4 regions of the Pseudodesulfovibrio portus genome follow, and region 3 is predicted to be linked to each of the others. Evidence: predicted binding sites of a transcription regulator. Region 3 holds the regulator's gene; each other region holds the start of a gene.

Region 1 (4,839 bases), 440 kb from region 3:
CCAATTGACGGACATGTGCCCGAACAGCCCTGACCAGACCTTGTGGAAGGCGGTATTCATTACCGCAGATGCGGAATTCGCCGCCGAGGATGTCCGGGGAGCCGTGGCCATCTGCGCGGCGGCCGCAGCCGCCCTTGAAGCGGCTGAAGTGGCCTAGTCCCGACGGAAAACGACGCCATGGTCCATAAAAAGCCCTCATCCGCCCATTACCGGGCCATCCTCGAGTCCATTTCCGACGGCGTCTTCACGGTTGACGGGGAATGGCGGATCACATCCTTCAACCGGGCCGCCGAGGAGATCACCGGCATCCCGCGCAGGGAGGCGCTGGGCAAACGGTGCTCCGAGGTCTTCCGCTCCACCATGTGCACGGATCAATGCTGCCTGCGGGAGACCAAACGAACCGGCAAACCGCTGGTCGGGCGCACGGGCTACATCATCGACGCCCAGGGCAACCGCATTCCCATCAGCCTGTCCACCGCCGTATTGCGGGACGCGGACGGCACCGTCATCGGCGGGGCCGAGACCTTCCGCGACCTCAGCGAGGTGGAGGCATTGCGCAGCGAGTTGGACGGACGGTTCCGCGTAGGCGAACTGGTCAGCCGCAGTCCCCTCATGCAACGCCTCTTCTCCACCCTGGAACCCGTGGCCGCCAGTTCGAGCACGGTGCTCATTCTCGGCGAGACCGGCACGGGCAAGGAACTCATCGCCCGCACCATCCACGAATTGAGTTCTCGCCGGGACGGCCCCTTTGTGGCCGTCAACTGCGGAGCCCTGCCCGAGACCCTGCTGGAGTCGGAGCTCTTCGGCTACAAGGCCGGGGCCTTCACAGGAGCCACTCGTAACAAGCCCGGCCGCTTCGCCCTGGCCGCAGGCGGAACCCTTTTCCTGGACGAGATCGGCAACATCAGCCAGGCCATGCAGGTGCGGCTGCTCAGGGTCCTGCAGGAACAGGTCTATGACCCCCTGGGTTCCGTAACGCCCGAAAAGGCGGACGTGCGCATCGTCACCGCCACCCACAGCGACCTGACGGACATGGTCCGGCAGGGGGCCTTCCGCGAAGACTTTTACTATCGCATCAACATCGCCCGGGTGGAACTGCCGCCGCTGCGGCAACGCAAGGAGGACATACCCCTTCTCTGCATGGACTTCATACAGCATTTCAATGCGTTGCAGGGGAAGCAGGTGGAGGGTCTCAGTTCCGAGACTCTGTCCCTGCTCATGCTCCATTCCTGGCCCGGCAATGTCCGGGAACTGCGCAATGTGATAGAGCGCGCCTTCATCGTCTGTCACCAGGGGTCCATCCTGCCGAGCCACCTCCCGCCCGACTTCCCCGGGCCGGAAGGCCTGGACGGACCGTCCCCGGAAGACTCCCTGCCGGAAGCCGTCAACCGGCTGGAAAAACAACTCATCCTCAACGCCATCATACGATGCGGGGGCAACCGCCTGGCCGCCGCCAAGGAACTGGGCATCCACAAGAGCACCCTGTTCCGCAAGATTCGCCAGTTGTCCATCAAACCGCCTGTCCGCGACGGGCGTTCCTCGCCGGACAGGGAGCAGGCGGAGTAGCGAAACCGCGACTCCTGCATCCATCTGGGTCGCGATATCGCGACCCAAGCCCAAAACCATCTTTTTTCCTCATCAGCTTTCGTCAATCATGACGGCTAATTACCGTCAATCACTCCAGCCCGCACCCTGGCACGGTTGATGCTTTTATCCCTGGCAAGGAGCAGAGCCGACATGAACGCCGCCTTCAGCATATGGGAGGACCGGATAGCACCGGTTTTCGACACGGCGTCCCGACTGGCCGTCGTGACCGGGACGCGGACGGAGGGCCCCCCGCACGTGGTGACCATGCGGTGGACCTCGCCCGTGGAGGTCATCGCCATCCTGCTGGAACGGCACGTGTCCGTCCTCGTATGCGGCGCGATTTCCCGCCCACTCCACGACGCCATCGTCGACCGGAACATCGAGGTGCACCCCTTTGTCACCGGCGAATTGGACGACGTGGTGCGGGCCTGGCGGACCGGCAGGCTGCATGAGGACCGATTCCGCATGCCGGGCTGCGGTCGGGCGAACGGCGTACGCGGAAGGCGCACGCGCCGTCGGGGCGACCGCCGGGACAACGTGCATGCCCCCTTCGGGGCTTCAGCCGTTGCCGGCGGACAGGCCGTTTGCCGCTGCCCACGCTGCGGACGCGAGGTCTTCCACACGCCGGGCGTGCCCTGCTCCGCCAACCGATGCCCGGATTGCCACGCACCACTGGTGCGGGCGTAACCGACAACAAGGAGGCAGACATGCCACGCAGAGATGGTACCGGACCCAACGGTATGGGCTCGCAAACAGGTCGAGGCCTCGGGATGTGCACCGGTGTGAACGCGCCGGGCCTCAACCGGGGTTACGGAGCCGGATACGGCCGAAGAGGCGGTATGCGCGCCCGCAACGGCTACGGCTACGGTCCCGGATTCCGGGGCGGCCGTGGCGGATGGGGCGGCGGTGGCGGATGGTGGGGCGGAACCCCCGACTATGCCGCCGTGTACCCCGACGCCCGCGAATCCCTGGAGGAACGCGCCGCTTTCCTTGAAGCCGAACTGGCTTCCGTGAAACGGCGCATGGAAGAACTGAACGGGGACGACGCCGAATAACGGCTAGCCCCTTACGGCGGTGGGAGGCAAACAGCCTCCGACCGCCTTTCAAACAGACAGGCGCACAATGGCAGACTTAGACACTTTCCTGGACGAACTGCAAAGCACCCTGAACGAACAGACCAAGACCGCATATGGCGAAGAAGCCTTTGACCGATGGCGCAATCCGCCCCATCGCGGCAGACCGTCTGCGGCCAACTGCCAGGGCTCGTCCACCGGGAACTGCGGCGACACCATAACCATATTCCTCCAGATCGAGGACGACACGGTGCGGGACGCGGGATTTCATACCGACGGCTGCGGATCAAGCCAGATCAGCGGGTCCATGGCTGCGGAACTTGCCCTTGGCAAACGGTGTGAAGACCTGCCCGCCATTACCGGGGAGATCGTCCGCGACCGGCTGGGCGGCCTGCTCAAGGACGACGAGCACTGCGCCTGGCTGGCGGCCAACGCCCTGCACGACGCGGTCGGCGACTATTACAAACGCACCCTGCACCACACCGAACAAGCCTGAGAACAGCGGTTCTTAGCGGAGACATCATGACCAAAATCGGCGTCATTCGCTGCGAAAAAAACGAAAGGAAATGCCCGCTCACGGGATGCATCACCAGCCTAACGCAGCAGGCCCAGGGATTTGCATCCTATGACCAAACCCAACTCACAGGCGTCTTCACCTGCCGGGGCGACATGGACGACGTCGCGAACATGGCCAAGATACTGAAGGCCAAGGGAGCCGAAGCCATCCACCTGCCGACATGCCTGTTCGCCAACAAGTCGGACGGCGTCTGGATCATGGAAGGAGGCGGATTCTGCGACCGGATGGAAACCCTGACCGACCGCATCAACGAGGCGGGCCTCCCCTGCGTCAAGGGCACGGCCCACCTGCCCGAAGGATACGTTCCCGAAGTCTGATGCCGACCCGATCATCAACCCTTTCAACCGAGGATATCGCTATGCTCATGACCGACCTGCTGCCCATGGACCAGTGGCTGGCCCTGGAACAAACCCTGCACACCGACTGGGGAGTCAACGCCTGCGCCTACAACGCCGACGGCATGACCTTCACCGGATTCAAGAATTTCGTGAATCCCCTGTGCGCCGAAATCAAATCCCACCCCGAAGGCATCCAGGCCATCTGCTCGGTGGCACACCAGCACATGGCCAAGCAGGCCAAGGCCTCCGGCAACACCGTCATCGAACAATGCGACGGCGGCCTGCTCAAGATATGCACTCCGGTCTTCCACGACGGCGAGTTCGTCGGCATAGTGGGCGGTTGCGGCCGGGTGCCCGAAGATTCGGAGGTGGACACCTTCACCATCCACAAGGCCATCAACGTACCGCTGGACACAGTGGAGACTCTGGCAAAGGACGTGCCCGCCATCACCATGCAACGGGCCCGGGACATGGCCGATTTCCTTGAGGACTTCGTTTCGAAAATCCATTAGTACCACCGAAACACAAGGAGAATCCTCGCAATGGAAACGACCCCGATCATTGACCTGACGTCCTTTCTCGACGCCTGGACAACTGACCCGAACCTGACGAAAAACTGTTTTCTCCAACTCAAGAAGCATCTCGAGACCATGGACGGCGTCCGGTTCGACTTCGTGGCCCGTCCCGGCATCACGTACTCCCTGCGCGCATCCCACGCCAACCAGACGAGGCGCGGCCTGTTCGCCATGGTGGACGTCATCGACGACGACCCCGACGACCGCTGGCTGTCGGTCTGTTTCTACAGGGAACTGGTGGACGACCCCGACGGCCTGGGCGATGAAGTCCCCGGCGGGCTGATGGGTGAAGACGCCCGCTGCTTCGATCTCTACGAATCGGACGTTCCGCTGGTTTCCTACATCAAGGACCGGCTGAAAACCGCCTGTGCGGCCGCATCCACCGAGAATTGACCCCGCCAGGAACGGCACGTGAAAGGGCTTGCCCCGTCGGGGCAAGTCCTTTTTTGCGATCTCCGCCGAATCGGATATTCACGGGTGACATCCCGGGGCGGGCGGGTGTACGATTGTGGACGCGGACGCACCGGAAACGGTCCGACGCGCCCCGACACTGCCGCCAACCGCATCATTTCCCGGAGAGCCCCATGGACAGGTTCAAAGTATACATCACCCGCCGCATCCCGCGCGAGGGCATCGACCTCCTTCGCCGTGTGGCGGACGTGGACATCAACCCGTTGGACGCCCCCCTC
Region 2 (4,839 bases), 890 kb from region 3:
TGGGAGTAGATGACCTCCACGTCCTCCAGCCTCTCGGCGTTGGACATGAGGCTGTGGCTGATCTTGCTGAAGACCTCGGCCTGGATGTAGACCGTGTATTTCATGAACAGGTCCACCACCTGGCCCACGGTGCCCTCTATGGAATTTTCCAGCGGGATGACGCCCAGCTCCGCACCTTCCTCGGCCACGGCCCGGAAGATCTCCTCGAAGTTGTTCTTGGGCGTGAGCGAGGCCGAGGTGCCCATGTGCTCGATGGCCGCGAAGTAGGAAAAGGTGCCCTCGGGGCCGAGGTAGACCACCCGCTCGGGCCGCTGCAGATGGCGGGAGGAGGACATGATCTCCCGGTAGATGGTGCGCAGGTGCTTGTCCGGCAGCGGGCCGGGGCTGGAATCCGCGATCTTGTTCAGCACTTCCTGCTCGCGAAACGGCTTGTAGATGGTCTCGCCCGTGGCCGCCTTGTACCGGCCCACGCCGAGGCTCACCTCGGCGCGCTTGTTGAGCAGGTCCACGATTTCGCGGTCGATGGCGTCGATGTTCTCGCGCAGTTCGCCGAGATCGGGAATGTCGTTCTGTTCAGTCTTGTCAGCCATGATTGCTCCGATTTGCCTCCGGCGGCCAAGGGGGAAACCCTTTGAGAAGGGTTTCCCCCTTGGATCCCCCTTCCTAAACTTTTTGTCGCGCCTTCGGCGGGGTTGTGCCGATGCGGGTGATTCTCTCTCTTCTCACAGGCCCTTGCAACATCGTATTTCTCATCTCCCCCCTCTCCCCCCGCGAAGCGGCCATAAAAAGTTTGGGAAAAGGAGGGGATGGGGGGGCGGGGGCTACCCTTCCTTGATCTCTTCCTTGATGCGCATGCCGAAGTGGCGTCCGGCCTCGTCGGTCCTGACCATGATTTTGTCGCCCTTCTTCAGGGTGACCACGGACACGGGTTCGCCCTTGTCCGAGACCACGCGGATGGTTTCCGCGTTCTGCAGGAACACCTGGCCGGACTTGACGCCGTCATCGGTCTTCACCTCCGCCTTGATGAGCAGCATGGGCCGGACCTCCACCTTGACGCGGCCCACGGTGGCCAGGGAGGTGGCCCCGCCCGCGCCCACGATGAGCACGTCGTCGCCCGCGCCCAGTTCTTCGAGATAGGTGGTCTTGTCGCCGGGCATCTGGGCGTAGGCGTGGACCGCGCCCGCATTGATGCGGAAGGGGCGTGCGGCCACATAGGGGTTGGACTCGGTCTCGGCGTGGACCAGGAAGGAGAAGGCCGAGGAATTGCCGATGAGCATGCCCTGGCCCCTCTTGAGCACGGAGATGGTGTCCACGCAGACGCGGTGACCCAGGCCGGTGGATTCTATTTCGGTGACGGTGGCGGCTTGAAGATCCATGGTTCCCTGCGAGAGTTTGAGTTCGGCGACGATCTGCTTGAGGTCGGCGGCGCCCTCGGGCAGGACCACGATGGTGTCGCAGCCGCGCTCCAGGATGCCCGCCGCCAGCACGGCCCGGTCCAGGGATTCGCATTCCAGGGCCAGGGAGTCCACCTGGGCCAGGATGTTCTCCACCGGGATGATCTCCCATCCCTTCTTGAGGACCACGTCCTTGCCTGCCTTGGCGGCTTTGACGGCCACGTCCTCGTCCGCCTTCTTGGTCAGTTCCACCGTGACCATGTCTTCCGGGGTGAGGGTGGTGATCTTGCTCAGGGCTTCGACGGCGGCCACGTGGTTCTTGTCGACCATGACGGCGTCCACGCCGGATTCCAGGGCCAGGGTGACCAGTTTCTTGTCGAAGGGGACGGACTTGAAGATGACTTTTTTCATGGTGCTACCGTTATGCGTTGAGATGGTTGAGGGCGGCTTCCACGGTCTCGTCGCCGTGCACGATCATGTTCAGCGATTCCACCAGGCGGGTGGGATTCTTGTGCTGGAACACGTTGCGGCCCACGGACAGCCCTGCGCCGCCTGCTTCAAGGGAATCATGCACCATCTGAAGGAAAGCCCTGGTGCTGTCAAGTTTCGGCCCGCCCGCGATGACCACCGGGACACAGCAGGAGTCGCAGACCTTGGCAAAGGTGTCGATGTCGCCGGTGTAGGGGACCTTGACCACGTCTGCGCCCAACTCGGTGCCCACGCGGGCGCAGTGGGCGACCACTTCGGGATCGTACTCGTCCTTCACCTTGGGACCGCGCGCGTAGACCATGGCCAGCAGCGGGATGCCCCAGTTGGCGGCGTCCGAGGCCATTCTGCCGAAATCGTTCAGCATGGCGGATTCGGTCTCGTCGCCCAGGTTGCAGTGGATGGACACGGCGTCCGCGCCCAGCCGGATGGCGTCCTCCACCGAGGCTACCAGGGACTTGGCGTTGGGGAAGGGCGACAGGGACGTGGAGGCGGACAGGTGGACGATGAGCCCGATGTCCTTGCCCTCGGCGCGGTGGCCGCAGCGGACCAGCCCCTTGTGCTCGATGACGGCGTTGGCCCCGCCGTCCACGACCTTGCCCACGGCTTCGCGCATGTCCACCAGCCCGTCGATGGGGCCGACTGTCACGCCGTGGTCCATGGGGACCACGATGGTGCGGCCCGTGTTGCGGTTGAAGATGCGCTCCAGTCTGATTGCTTTGCCGATGTGCATGTTCTCTCTCCTTGATTGTTCGCTCAAGGGGGCGGGGTGTCCGGCGGTTATAAAAAAACAAGGGCCGCCGGCTTTCGCCCGCGGCCCTTGAAGAGGATTCCTGTTTTGCTTCTGTAGTCCACCAACTGGTTACACAGCACCTCTTCCAAGCCCGCGAGCGTGGCTGTACCAATACCAAAAATAAAAGTTGGAAAAGTATGCGTTGGAAACAGTGGTGGTCTTCATGGCCACTAGAGCTACACCGCGAGGGTTGTTCTGTCAACTAAAATATTTGTTACGATTTCAGTGAGATATCATATATTACCATATTTTCTTGCGACCGGCGGTCATTTTTATGGTGTTTAACATTTTTCGAAAGTTTGACAATTTTGACCTAAAAAAATGACTTCAAAATTGTAATAAATTACATAAATGTTAAATCAGAATACACAAAAAGCGGGACAAATGGCGACTTTTACATGAATAGCAACAAAAAACGACTTTGGCACGGCTTTTGATAGAGGGGTGTCAGGTTTGAAACGCATTCCATTCAAAGAGGAGTATTGCAATGTTTTCGAGAAAGTCCCCGACCCATGTTTCCAAGAGGCTCGCCATAGGCGTGGCCGCTTTGGTTGCAGCCCTGGCTCCCACCCTCGCCTATGCAGAAGAGGTGGAGTATCTCACCCAGTCCAACGGCAACATCCTTTGGACCCTGATCGCCGCCTGTCTGGTCATGCTCATGCAGGCGGGCTTCGCGTGCGTTGAGGCCGGTTTCACCCGCGCCAAATCCGCCGGCAACATCATGATGAAGAACTTCCTGGATTTCTCCGCCGGTTCCCTCGTCTTCTTCCTGTTCGGTTTTGCCGTCATGTTCGGCCTGGATGCGGGCGGTTTCATCGGCACCTCCGGCTACATGCTGGGCGGCGTCGCCGAATCCGACATCATGTGGACCTACACCTTCTGGTTCTTCCAGTCCGTGTTCGCAGCCACCGCCGCCACCATCGTTTCCGGCGGCATGGCCGAGCGCACCAAGTTCGGCAGCTACATTATCGTATCCATCGTGATCACCGGCCTCATCTACCCCATCTCCGGCCACTGGGCCTGGGGTTCCCTGTGGCTGGGCGATGACGGCGCGGGTTGGCTGGAAGGCCTCGGCTTCTGCGACTTCGCCGGTTCCTCCGTGGTCCACTCCGTGGGTGGCTGGGTCGCCCTGGCTGGTGCCCTGGTTCTCGGTCCCCGTGTCGGCAAGTACTCCGAAGACGGAAAGGCCAAGGCCATTCCCGGTCACAACATCCCCCTGGCCGGTCTGGGCGTGTTCCTGCTCTGGTTCGGTTGGTTCGGCTTCAACCCCGGTTCCACCACCACCGCCGACAACACCATCGGCCTGATCGCCATGAACACCTCCCTGGCCGCTGCCGGCGGCGTGCTCGGCGCCATGTTCATCTCCTGGTTCCGTTACGGCAAGCCCGACATCTCCATGACCATGAACGGCGCCCTGGCCGGCCTGGTCGGCATCACCGCCCCCTGTGCCACCGTCACTCCCGGCGCTTCCATCCTCATCGGCCTCATCGCCGGTCTCCTGGTCGTCCTGTCCATCGAATTCATCGACAAGGTGCTCAAGATCGACGATCCGGTCGGCGCATCCTCGGTCCACGGCGTCTGCGGCGCCTGGGGCACCATTGCGGCGGGCCTGTTCAACGTCGACGGCGGATTGTTCTACGGCGGCGGCATGGCCCAGCTCGGCGTGCAGCTGATCGGCGTGGGCGTGTTCTTCATCTGGGCTTTCGGTGCCGGTTACATCCTGATGTCCGCCGTCAAGGCCATCTTCGGCATCCGCGTCAAGAAGGAAGAAGAGCTCAAGGGCCTGGACATCGCCGAACACGGCTCCGAGTCCTACAACGGTTTCCAGCTCTTCAGCAACGAATAGGGCCAGTTGACGCTTAACCAGAGATCATAAGGAGATATAGAAATGAAGCTCATCATAGCATACATCAGGCCTGAGATGCTGAACGCAGTGAAGCAGGCCCTTTACGCCAAGGAGATCTACTCCCTGTCCGTGACCAACGTCCTCGGTTCGGGCCGCCAGAAAGGCTTTACCGAAACCTACCGCGGCGTGCAGATGGAAGTGAACCTGCTCAAGAAGGTCCGTCTCGAGATCGCTGTCAACGACAGCTTCGAGCCCCTGGCCATCGAGGCCATCAAGACCGCCGGACAGACCGGCAACGAAGGCGACGGCGTGATCTTCGT
Region 3 (4,839 bases):
CGGTCGTGTCGAGGACCAGCGCGGCTGCCATGCGCACCGGGGCCAGGAGTTCCTTTTCCTTTTCCAGCGCCTTTTCCAGGCCCAGATCGGTGCTCTCGAGCGGATGCAGCCTGCGAGTGGTGGCGTACCGGCGGACAAGTTCGCCCTTCTTGGCTTCCAGGAAAACCACCTGCGGGCTTATGCCGATCTGGGCGAAATCCTTCAGGGCCTGGTCCCAGCCTTCGACGAATTCGTTCTGGCGGAGGTCCATGCCCAAGGCAAGCCCTCGGTACTTGGTGTCATTCTTGTGAACCAGGTCCGCGATCTTGGGGGACATCTCGGACGGCAGTCCGTCGATGCAGAAGAACCCGAGGTCCTCGAACACGTTGAGCGCCGTACTCTTTCCTGAACCGGACATGCCGGTGACGATGACGACGGGGAAAGTGTTCAACGGAGTCACGGACTTCGGACCTTCTCGGTTAGACACCCTTGATCAACTGCCAGAGCGATTCGAAACCGTCGGCCTCCATAAAGGCCTTGCGGAATTCCTCGTCCTTGAGCAGACGGGATATCTGGGCCAGGACGCGAAGGTGCATTCCGGCCACCTGCTCCGGAGCCAGCACCAGAAAGAAGATGGAACAGGGATTGTGGTCCAGGGCATCATAGTCAACGCCCTTGAGGCTTCGGCCCACGACAACGACGACCTGTTCCAGGTCCTCGAGTTTGCCGTGGGGAATGGCGATGGAGTCGCCGATCCCGGTGGTGCCGAGCTTCTCACGGTCGAGAAGGACACGGACCGCCTGGTCCGTGTCCATCTCGGGATATTTAACGCCCACGGGGGCGATGAGTTCTTTCAATACGTCCGACTTGGTGCCGGACGCCAATTCGGGAAGGACAAGTTCCTTCGCCAGGTAGTCGCCGAGTTTCATAATCAGTATCCGGGATCGATGAGGCCGTAATCGCCGTTCTTACGTTTGTAGATCACATTCACACCCTCGGTCTCCGCATTGCGGAAGACAAGGAACTCGTTTTCGAGCGCATCAAGTTGCATGGCGGCTTCGTCTATGGACATGGGCTTGGGCACATATTCGTCCGTGCCCACTATCTTGGGGGCTTCCCCGGGAGTCTTGTCCTCGTAGGTGAGGACGTTCATCATCACCTTGTTGCCCCGCGCCTTCTTGACCCGGCTCTTCTGCTTTTCACGCATTTTCCTGAGTTGGGCTTCGAGCTTGTCCAGCACCATGTCGATGGTGGAGTACATGTCCTCGGAGTCCTCGTACGCAGATATATGTATGCCTTCGGAATTGAGAATCACGTCGGCCTTGTGACGATATTTGTCGACCAGCAGATTGACCTGAAGATCGGATTCCGCATCGGAAACGTATTTTGCCACTTTTTCAAATCGCTTGTTCGCGTAGCCCTTGAGATGATCGGACGGCTCGAAGTTCTTGAAAGTGAAGCTGATGTTCATACGCTGCCTCCTTGGTAGAAGTCCGGCAAACAGTGGTTAGAAATACTGCTTGCGTTTGGAAGACGAAGGGATGCCCATGGCCGAGCGATACTTGGCGACCGTGCGCCGGGCGATGTTCACCTCGAGCTTGTCCTTGAGGATTTCACCGATCCGTTCATCACTCAGCGGCTTCTTCGTATCTTCACCTGCTATCATCTGCTTGATGAGCGCCTTGACGCTCTCCGAACCCACCTGGGAACCGTCATCAAGATCCAAGGCCGAATTGAAGAAGAACTTCAGTTCGTAGATCCCGTGCGGCGTCGAGACGTACTTGTTGGTAGTGATACGACTGACGGTGGATTCATGCATCTCGATATCCTCGGCCACCTCCTTGAGAATCAATGGTTTGAGCTTTGTCACGCCATCGATGAAGAATTCCCGCTGAAAGCGGACAATGCTCTCAACTACTTTATACAGCGTCCTCTGCCTCTGGTACAGGCTTTTCATGAGCCATGCAGCAGAACGCATCTTTTCCTGGAAATATTCCTTTTCCTTGTCGGCGGCCCCTTTCATGGAATCCATGTAAAAGGTGTTCATCTGCAACCGGGGCAGGCCATCCTCATTCAGGATGATGACGAAATCCTCTCCGTATCGGTAAACATACACGTCCGGGCTGACGTAATGAGGCTCGTTGCTGGAAAAATTGGTGCCCGGCATGGGGTCCAGCGTCTGCAGGAGGTCAAGGTACTCCTTGAGCTCGTCCATGGACAACTTGAACTTGCGGGCCAGGGGCTTGTAGCGGTTCTTCTCCAGGTCCTCCAGATGGTCCTTGACCAGGGAGACCAGGATCGGATCATCGAGGCCGAGAACTTCCATCTGGACGAGAAGACACTCCTGTGGAGTACGGGCGCCGACCCCGACCGGGTCCAGGCGCTGGATACGCATCAGCAAGTCCTCGACTTCCTCTGCGGAAGCCTGGACCATCAGCCGTATCTCGTCCACCGACGCCTGAAGATAGCCGTTGGTGTCGAGATTGCCCAGGATGATCTCGCTGATGGCGATCTCCTGGTCGGTAAAATTGGATAGCCGCATCTGCCAATTCAGGTGGCCTTCAAGGGAGGGCTTGGACGCCAGGCGGGCTTCGAAGGAGAGGCCGTCCTCCGGGACTTCGGCATCACGGGCCGTGGCCTGCTTGGACGTGCTGGAAAATTCGCCCAGATAGTTCTCCCAGTCCGCATTGCGCACCAGTTCTTCTTCAGCCTGGGATTCGGTCAGCTTCTCCGAGGAATCGTGCACTTCGGCTTCGGTTTCCAACTCATCGAGAAACGGGTTCTCCATGAGTTCCTGCTGCACGGTTTCAAGCAGCTCCAAACGAGACAACTGCAGCAGCTTGATAGCCTGCTGCAACTGCGGCGTCATGACCAGTTGCTGGGAAAGTTTGAGTTGTTGCCTGAGTTCCAAACCCATATTTACATCTCTGAACCTGCTATAATCGAATTACGTCTGGAAATATTCCATGCGATTTTTTTTCATTCAATACATCATTTCTACACATTCAGTATGGCACATTCGAGAAAGGGAAGCAACAAGATTGTTATAACACTCTGTTACTATTGGCAATAAAATGGACATTAATCACTATGAAAAAAGTGTACCAACCTTTGGGTAAGGTGTAAATCGGGAATCGGCAAAAATGTAGGATGCGGGCTACAGGCTGAAGTCTTCGCCCAGGTAGATTTGGCGGGCCTGACTATTCTGGACGATCTCGTCCGGCGCTCCTTCAAGGATGACAGTGCCCTCGTAGACGAGATAGGCGCGATCGCAGATATTCAAAGTTTCCCGAACGTTATGATCGGATATGAGAATACCTATGCCCATGGACTTGAGCACGGAGATGATTTCCTGGATGTCGATGACCGCGATCGGGTCGATGCCCGCAAAGGGCTCGTCAAGGAGGATGAACTGCGGGTCCATGATCAGGGCCCGGGCAATTTCGAGCCTGCGCCGCTCGCCGCCGGACAGGAACATGGCCGCCTGGTCCGCAAGCTTGGTGATGGTGAACATCTCCATCAGTTCGTCCGCCCTGGCCATCTGCTCACGAGGCGTCATGGTCGTCTGCTCCAGTATGATCTGGAGATTCTGGCGCACGGTCAGCTTTTTGAAGATGGAACTTTCCTGAGGCAGGTAGCTGACTCCCATGCGGGCCCGCTCGTGCAGGGGCTTGTCGGTCATGGGCTCGCCGTTCAGGGAGACAAGCCCGGTATTGGGCGTGACGATGCCCACCAGCATGTAAAACGTGGTGGTCTTGCCCGCACCGTTGGGGCCAAGCAGGCCGACAACTTCCTTGGGATTCAATTCAAGGTTGATGCCGTGCACGACCTCTTTCTGGCCGTATCGCTTGGAGAGGTTCGCCGCCCTCAGTCCGGCTGTCGTCATCTACTGCACCTTCAAGTTTTCAGGCGTCATGAAGATGGCCTTGACGCGATCCTTGCCGCCTTCGACCTCGGACCGGTTTTCCCTGATATGGAAATTGATGACTTCGCCGGTCAGGCTGTTGGGACCGTCCTGAAGAAGCGGCTTGTCCTCCATCCGGAGCAGCTGACGATCAACGAAATAGGTCAGCTTGCCGCAGGTGCCCTCGGTGGACTCCTTCTTTGCCTTGACGTTGCCCTCGGCCACGATCCGTTCAACGGAGTCGGCGGAAAACTTCTTGTCGGTCTTGGAAGCCAGATAGGCGGACAACCGGTCGGCCCACAGGGTCAGCTGGCCGTGTTCGGCCACCACGTTGCCCACAAAAGACACGACCTTGCCCGACTCGTCATAGGTCATGCGATCGGAAGTGATCTTGACCGGCATCCGACTCGGGTCCACCCCCACCCTGATGGGATCGATGGAGGGTTCCTCCACCACAGGAGCCTTGATCTCTCCCGGGCCGCTCTGGGCGGGCGCAGCGGATTTGGTGGAGACCACGGGAGCATCGGGCTCGGCCTTTGGGGCGGGAGCCGGAGCGCCCTTCTTCCTCGGAATGACTTTGAGATACTTGGCGTTGGCAAACCCGACCGCGCGGGAAAGCTCCCGTTTGGATTCGTTCAGGTTGAATATTGCCACCCATCCGTCATCGGTCATGAAGTCGGTCTTAACCCGCTGCCCCTTGGCCAGGGTGAGTACATGCTCACTCGCTCTGTCGGGCTTTTCGCGAACGTTGAGATTGAGGGTGGCTTGGCGGATTTCTCCCCACTCTTCGGCGGCGGCCAGTGAAGGCAGAAGCAACGCAGCCACGGCAAGCAGGATCGTCAAAGCACGTAGGTTCAACATCAAAACTACACTCCTCATCGTCATTGCAGAGGGTTATCCTCAAGGCCTTGCGGGGCCAGGAGCGCCTCCACGCCGCCCGCCGCAATCAGCTGGCG
Region 4 (4,839 bases), 550 kb from region 3:
TTGGGCGGCAGCAGGTGCGCGCCCTGGACCGTCTCAGGGAACCCGTCGCGCACGTTCAGGGCTGCCACGGAATCCAGGCGCAGGAAGACCATGTCCATGAGGTCTTCCTGGGAAAGCGACTCGTCGGAAAGATGGGTGTGGACCAGGCGCAAGCCGCGCAGACGGCCCGTGGCCATGCGGGAACGCGGCAGCTCGGGGATGTAGATGGACCGGTTGTCGCCCACCAGCACCATGGCCACCTTGCCCTGGCGGTCGATGAGCAACCCGAGCTGGCGGCCCGTGTCCGTGGACAGCTCGGCCAGCTCACGCGCCTGCTCGGTGGTGTAGCATGCATCCGTGGGATACTGCCGCTGGTACAACCGCGACAGCCGCTTCACCTGGCTGGGTTTCAACCCCTGAAGGTTCCCCTTCGGTTTCTGGGCGATGACGATTCTCCTTTAGCAATAAAGAAAGGCAAGTACTACCGCGTCAGCACTTGCCTTTCAAATGATTTTTCCAACCCTACGCCGGGCTGCCTCTTTAGCGCGGAAGCGAAGCGGCCGCGCCTCTTCCACCCCCGAGCCGTGAGACTTTCGAAAACGAGGCTATGCTTCGTTTTCGGACAGATATTTGGTGATCATGGCGTCGTATTCACTCGTCAACCTGAAGGTGAGCGTTGCCATTTCCTTGCGGAATTCGAGCGAGATGCCGCCCTTTTCCTCGATCTCCTTGCGCACGACCTCGTAATACTTCGGGTCGGGCACCACGCAGATGGAGTGGAAATTCTTGGCCGTGGCACGCAGCATGGTCGGTCCGCCGATGTCGATCTGCTCCACTGCGGCCTTGAGGTCCAGCCCCTTGGCCACGGCGTCGGCGAAATTGTACAGGTTCACGCAGACCAGATCAAAGGGCTCGATGCCGAAATCGCGCAGGGTCTCCATATGGGCCTCATCGTCCTTGTCAGCAAGGATGCCGCCGTGGATGTTCGGATGCAGGGTCTTGACCCGGCCACCGAGGATTTCAGGGAAATCCGTGATGTCGGACACCGATGTGACGGGCAGTCCCGACTCGGCGAGCATCTTCTTAGTGCCGCCGGTGGACACCAGTTCACAGCCGTTGTCGACCAGGAATTTCCCGAACTCGGCAAGACCGGATTTATCGGTAACGGAAAGAATCGCTTTTCTGACAGGCAAAAGGTCCATACACCACCTCACTTGATGTTTTGGAGGTGGTGCCAGATTTGGGCCGGGAAGGCAAGTCGGGAAGAGGGATCAGAGGGGGGCCGGGAGCAGGCGGACGCACGACGCCAAAAAAGATCAGGCCCGACGCGAAGTGCTTCCTCGCGCGGGATTGAACCGTGTGTTCCATGGCCTGGATTTCCGGCGGCCTTCACTCAAAGGCTGGTTTCCCGCCCCGTCACCTGACGGATCAGGGACGGGAAACCAACGGGGAGGGGAGACCAACGTTAGGACTGGATCTGGGCGAGCATTTCCTTGGCGGCTTCATGCTCGGGGTCGGCTTCGAGAATCTTCTCAAGCTCGACGCGGGCCGCTTCATTGTCGCCTGCGCAGACGTGGCAACCCGCGAGCGAGTAGCGCACCTCATGCTTGCCGGGATTCACTTCCAGCGCCGATACGAGGCTGGGAATGATCTCGATCACGCGATCCAGTTCATGGCCGAGCCTGATGATGCTGAACAGGGCGACCATATTCTCCGGATTCATCCGGGCGGCTTCCATGAACAGGGGGAAAGCCCCTTCCTTGTCGCCGTTTTCCATCTTGATGAGTCCGATGCCGGAAAGACTTTTGTCGGTGGGCTCGATATTGTGAGCCTTTTCGTACATGGCCATGGCGTTTTCCAGGTCGCCGCGCTGAATGGCGACCGTGGCCAGGCCGATATACGGATCAGGGTGGATGCCATTGGAGCTGACGGCCTTCTTGTAGTATTCTTCGGCCTTGTCCAGCTCACCCATGAACAGGTAGCATTCACCAAGTTCCTTGTTGATTTCATAATCCAGATGACCACTCATGGTATTCCCCTCCATGTCTCCTTTGCCCGCAGGCCGGGCAGAAAATAAATCCTGGCCACACTTGGCCGACATGGATTCAGCAACGAACGTGCCAAACCCCCTACCCCCTTGCTTCTTCCACTCCGCAAGAAAGACTTAATAAACTGGAATAAAAGACTTTATCTGAAAAATTAAGGCAAGCGCCCCACCTTCCCCGTTCCACTTAAGCCCCACAAGGGGAATATTCTGCCCCCTCGTTTCATTCCATATGAAAGCGATCCGGTCCGCGCCCGGAAAACGACGCTCCGAAGCGTCCCGAAGACCTCATTGATAATTATTCAATTTAATCGACGTGTTATATGTTTGGAACGGGAGTTGCTAACTCCTTTGCGGGCCTGGAGGAAAAAACTGCCAGCCAAGTAGCCGGAACACCCAGGAATGCAGGAGGAACAAGGTATGCGAGGGCTTTTCGAACGACACATTCAATTGACGGGCAAGGTCATGGACCTGCGTCTTCAACGTCAAAATATCGTCGGGGGAAACATCGCCAACGTCAACACGCCGGGATACAAGGCGCGCAGGCTCGAATTCGAGGAAAAGCTGCAAAGCGCCCTGAATCAGGACGACCTCGGCAAGATGACCCGCACCTCCGAAGCGCACCTGCCCGCCACGTTCTCCCCGGACGGATTCAAGGGTGAAGGCTTCTCGGAGTTCAAAGGCCGCGAGGTCATCGGCAAGGACTCGGTGAACCTGGACAAGGAAATGACAGAGAATGCCAAGAACACCATGATGTACAACGCGCTCGCCATGGTCATCAAAAAGAATTTCCAGGGCATGCAGAAAGTCGTGCAGGAAGGAGCCAAGTAAATGGATTTCATGACAGCAATGGACATCAGTTCATCCGGGCTCAGAGCCCAGCGGGCGAACCTGAATGTCATATCGATGAACATGGCGAACATCCGGACCACCAAGACCGTGGACGGCGGCCCCTATCAGCGCAAGTCCGTGTCTTTCGAATCCACGCCGGTCTACTCCCCCTTCGACAAGGAGATGCACGACCATCTCAACCGGGAACTGCACGGCGTCAAGGTGCTGGGCGTCACCGCCGACCAGCGGCCGTTCAAGCAGGTCTACGAGCCGCATCACCCGGACGCCAACGAGCAGGGATACGTCACCTACCCCGACATCAACGTGGTCGAGGAAATGACCAACATGATGCAGGCCATGCGCGGCTACGAGGCCAACGTGCAGACCATCCAGGCCGCAAAGCGAATGTTCCAGAAAGCCCTCCTGATAGGCATGGGCTAGAAAAGGAGTAATGAAGATGGTTGTCAAAAGTATTGCGATCAATGCGTACCAGGACGCCATGCAGACGCGTGGCCGCGAGATCAGGGACACCGTCGCCGACCGGCTGAGAAAGCCCCAGGAATCCGCCGGAGGATTCGGCGACACCCTGAAGGATTCGCTCAAGAGCGTCAACGACATGCAGACGGAGAAAAGAGTCCTGATCGAGGAGTTCGCCAGCGGCAAGACCCAGAACGTGCACGAGTTGATGATCTCCATGCAGAAGGCCGGCATGGCCATGCAGATGACCGGGGCCGTGCGCAGCAAGATCATGCAGTCGTACAAAGAAATCATGCAGATGTCCTTCTAGGACGCGCAGCATCCATACGATAACAAGCCAAACGCACTCGTCGCGGGAGAGAAGACATGCCTCCGTTCGTTACCAAATATCTGGAAAAAGCACAGGGATTCTGGACCGACAGCTCCATGTCCCAACGCCTCATCATCGGCGGCATGACCGTTGCCGTGATCATTTCGTTCGCCCTGATGATCTTCTGGATGAACAGGCCGGACTACAGAATCCTGATGACCAACCTCTATCCCGAGGATGCGTCCAGGATCGTGGCCATGCTCCAGGCCTCCAAGGAGAACTATGTCCTCGAGAACAACGGAACGACCGTCATGGTCCCGGCCGACCGGGTGTACGAGCTGAGGCTCAAGGTGGCCGGTGAAGGCAACCTGCACGGCCAGGGCATCGGGTTCGAGATATTCGACGAGGTGCAGATCGGCCAGACCGACTTCGTGCAGCACGTCAACTACCAGCGAGCCCTGCAGGGTGAGCTGGCCCGCACGATCAGCGAATTTCCCATGATCGACAAAGCCAGAGTCCACCTGGTCATCCCGCAGAAATCACTGTTCATCGAGGACCAGATCAAGCCCAGCGCCTCCATCGTCCTGCAGCTCAAGGACGAGGGCAAGCTCGGCCCGGACGAGACCCAGGGCATCGTCAACCTGGTGTCCATGGCCGTGGAAGGGCTGGACCCCAGCCTCATCACCGTCACGGACATGAAGGGACGCCCCCTGTACACCCCTGACGACGAAACCAACGGCCTGTCCATGTCCAACGCCCAGCAGCTGCACAAGGCGGGCGTGGAAGGCAAGATCCAGCGCCAGATTATCGAACTGCTCGGACCGGCGGTCGGCCCGGACAAGGTCATCGCCCGCGTCAACGCGGACCTCGACTTCAGCCAGCGCACGGTGCGCAAGGAAATTTTCGACCCCGAGGGCGCGGTAGTCCGCTCCGAAACCCGCAACGAGGAAACCACCGCGGGCGCGGCCTCCCTGGCCGGAGGCGAACCCGACGCCAACTTCCGCGGCGACGGCTTCTCCGGCACCCGCACCACCCAGGACTCCACCCGTGAATCCCGGACCACCAACTTCGAAATCAACAAGCAGGAAGAATCCATCGTCACCCCGGTCGGGGAGTTGAAACGTCTCACGGTTGCGGTTATCGTGGATGGCACATGGGAGACCAACCCGGACACGGGTGAGATGACGTACACGCCCCG

Evidence for each region. Region 3 encodes sigma-54, which starts transcription at its own class of promoters, with help from an activator protein. Its sites were predicted from a motif close to CTGGCACGGNNNNTGCTT; they were not measured.
Region 1: OO730_RS15650 (NifB/NifX family molybdenum-iron cluster-binding protein) is a predicted target of sigma-54. The motif match lies at 1,693-1,710, and genes of this name have one in related genera.
Region 2: OO730_RS13445 (ammonium transporter) is a predicted target of sigma-54. The motif match lies at 3,095-3,112, and genes of this name have one in related genera.
Region 4: flgB (flagellar basal body rod protein FlgB) is a predicted target of sigma-54. The motif match lies at 2,351-2,368, and genes of this name have one in related genera.

The regions. Positions count from the first base shown of each region.
Region 1 covers NZ_AP026708.1:3,269,618-3,274,456, reverse strand. The annotation lists gene OO730_RS15660 (hypothetical protein) at 1-157, shown strand, start outside; gene OO730_RS15655 (sigma-54 interaction domain-containing protein) at 178-1,566, shown strand; gene OO730_RS15650 (NifB/NifX family molybdenum-iron cluster-binding protein) at 1,738-2,274, shown strand; gene OO730_RS15645 (DUF5320 domain-containing protein) at 2,238-2,642, shown strand; gene OO730_RS15640 (iron-sulfur cluster assembly scaffold protein) at 2,710-3,156, shown strand; gene OO730_RS15635 (CGGC domain-containing protein) at 3,183-3,554, shown strand; gene OO730_RS15630 (PocR ligand-binding domain-containing protein) at 3,596-4,087, shown strand; gene OO730_RS15625 (hypothetical protein) at 4,118-4,543, shown strand; gene OO730_RS15620 (2-hydroxyacid dehydrogenase) at 4,735-4,839, shown strand, end outside.
Region 2 covers NZ_AP026708.1:2,816,918-2,821,756, forward strand. The annotation lists gene pheA (prephenate dehydratase) at 1-590, opposite strand, end outside; gene OO730_RS13435 (3-dehydroquinate synthase II family protein) at 822-1,805, opposite strand; gene OO730_RS13440 (2-amino-3,7-dideoxy-D-threo-hept-6-ulosonate synthase) at 1,816-2,613, opposite strand; gene OO730_RS13445 (ammonium transporter) at 3,161-4,519, shown strand; gene OO730_RS13450 (P-II family nitrogen regulator) at 4,562-4,839, shown strand, end outside.
Region 3 covers NZ_AP026708.1:303,107-307,945, forward strand. The annotation lists gene rapZ (RNase adapter RapZ) at 1-439, opposite strand, end outside; gene OO730_RS01535 (PTS sugar transporter subunit IIA) at 459-908, opposite strand; gene hpf (ribosome hibernation-promoting factor, HPF/YfiA family) at 911-1,450, opposite strand; gene rpoN (RNA polymerase factor sigma-54) at 1,487-2,896, opposite strand; gene lptB (LPS export ABC transporter ATP-binding protein) at 3,137-3,865, opposite strand; gene OO730_RS01555 (LptA/OstA family protein) at 3,866-4,744, opposite strand; gene lptC (LPS export ABC transporter periplasmic protein LptC) at 4,765-4,839, opposite strand, start outside.
Region 4 covers NZ_AP026708.1:856,207-861,045, forward strand. The annotation lists gene hflX (GTPase HflX) at 1-392, opposite strand, end outside; gene OO730_RS04215 (IMP cyclohydrolase) at 585-1,181, opposite strand; gene OO730_RS04220 (tetratricopeptide repeat protein) at 1,445-2,008, opposite strand; gene flgB (flagellar basal body rod protein FlgB) at 2,444-2,854, shown strand; gene flgC (flagellar basal body rod protein FlgC) at 2,855-3,295, shown strand; gene fliE (flagellar hook-basal body complex protein FliE) at 3,312-3,641, shown strand; gene fliF (flagellar basal-body MS-ring/collar protein FliF) at 3,698-4,839, shown strand, end outside.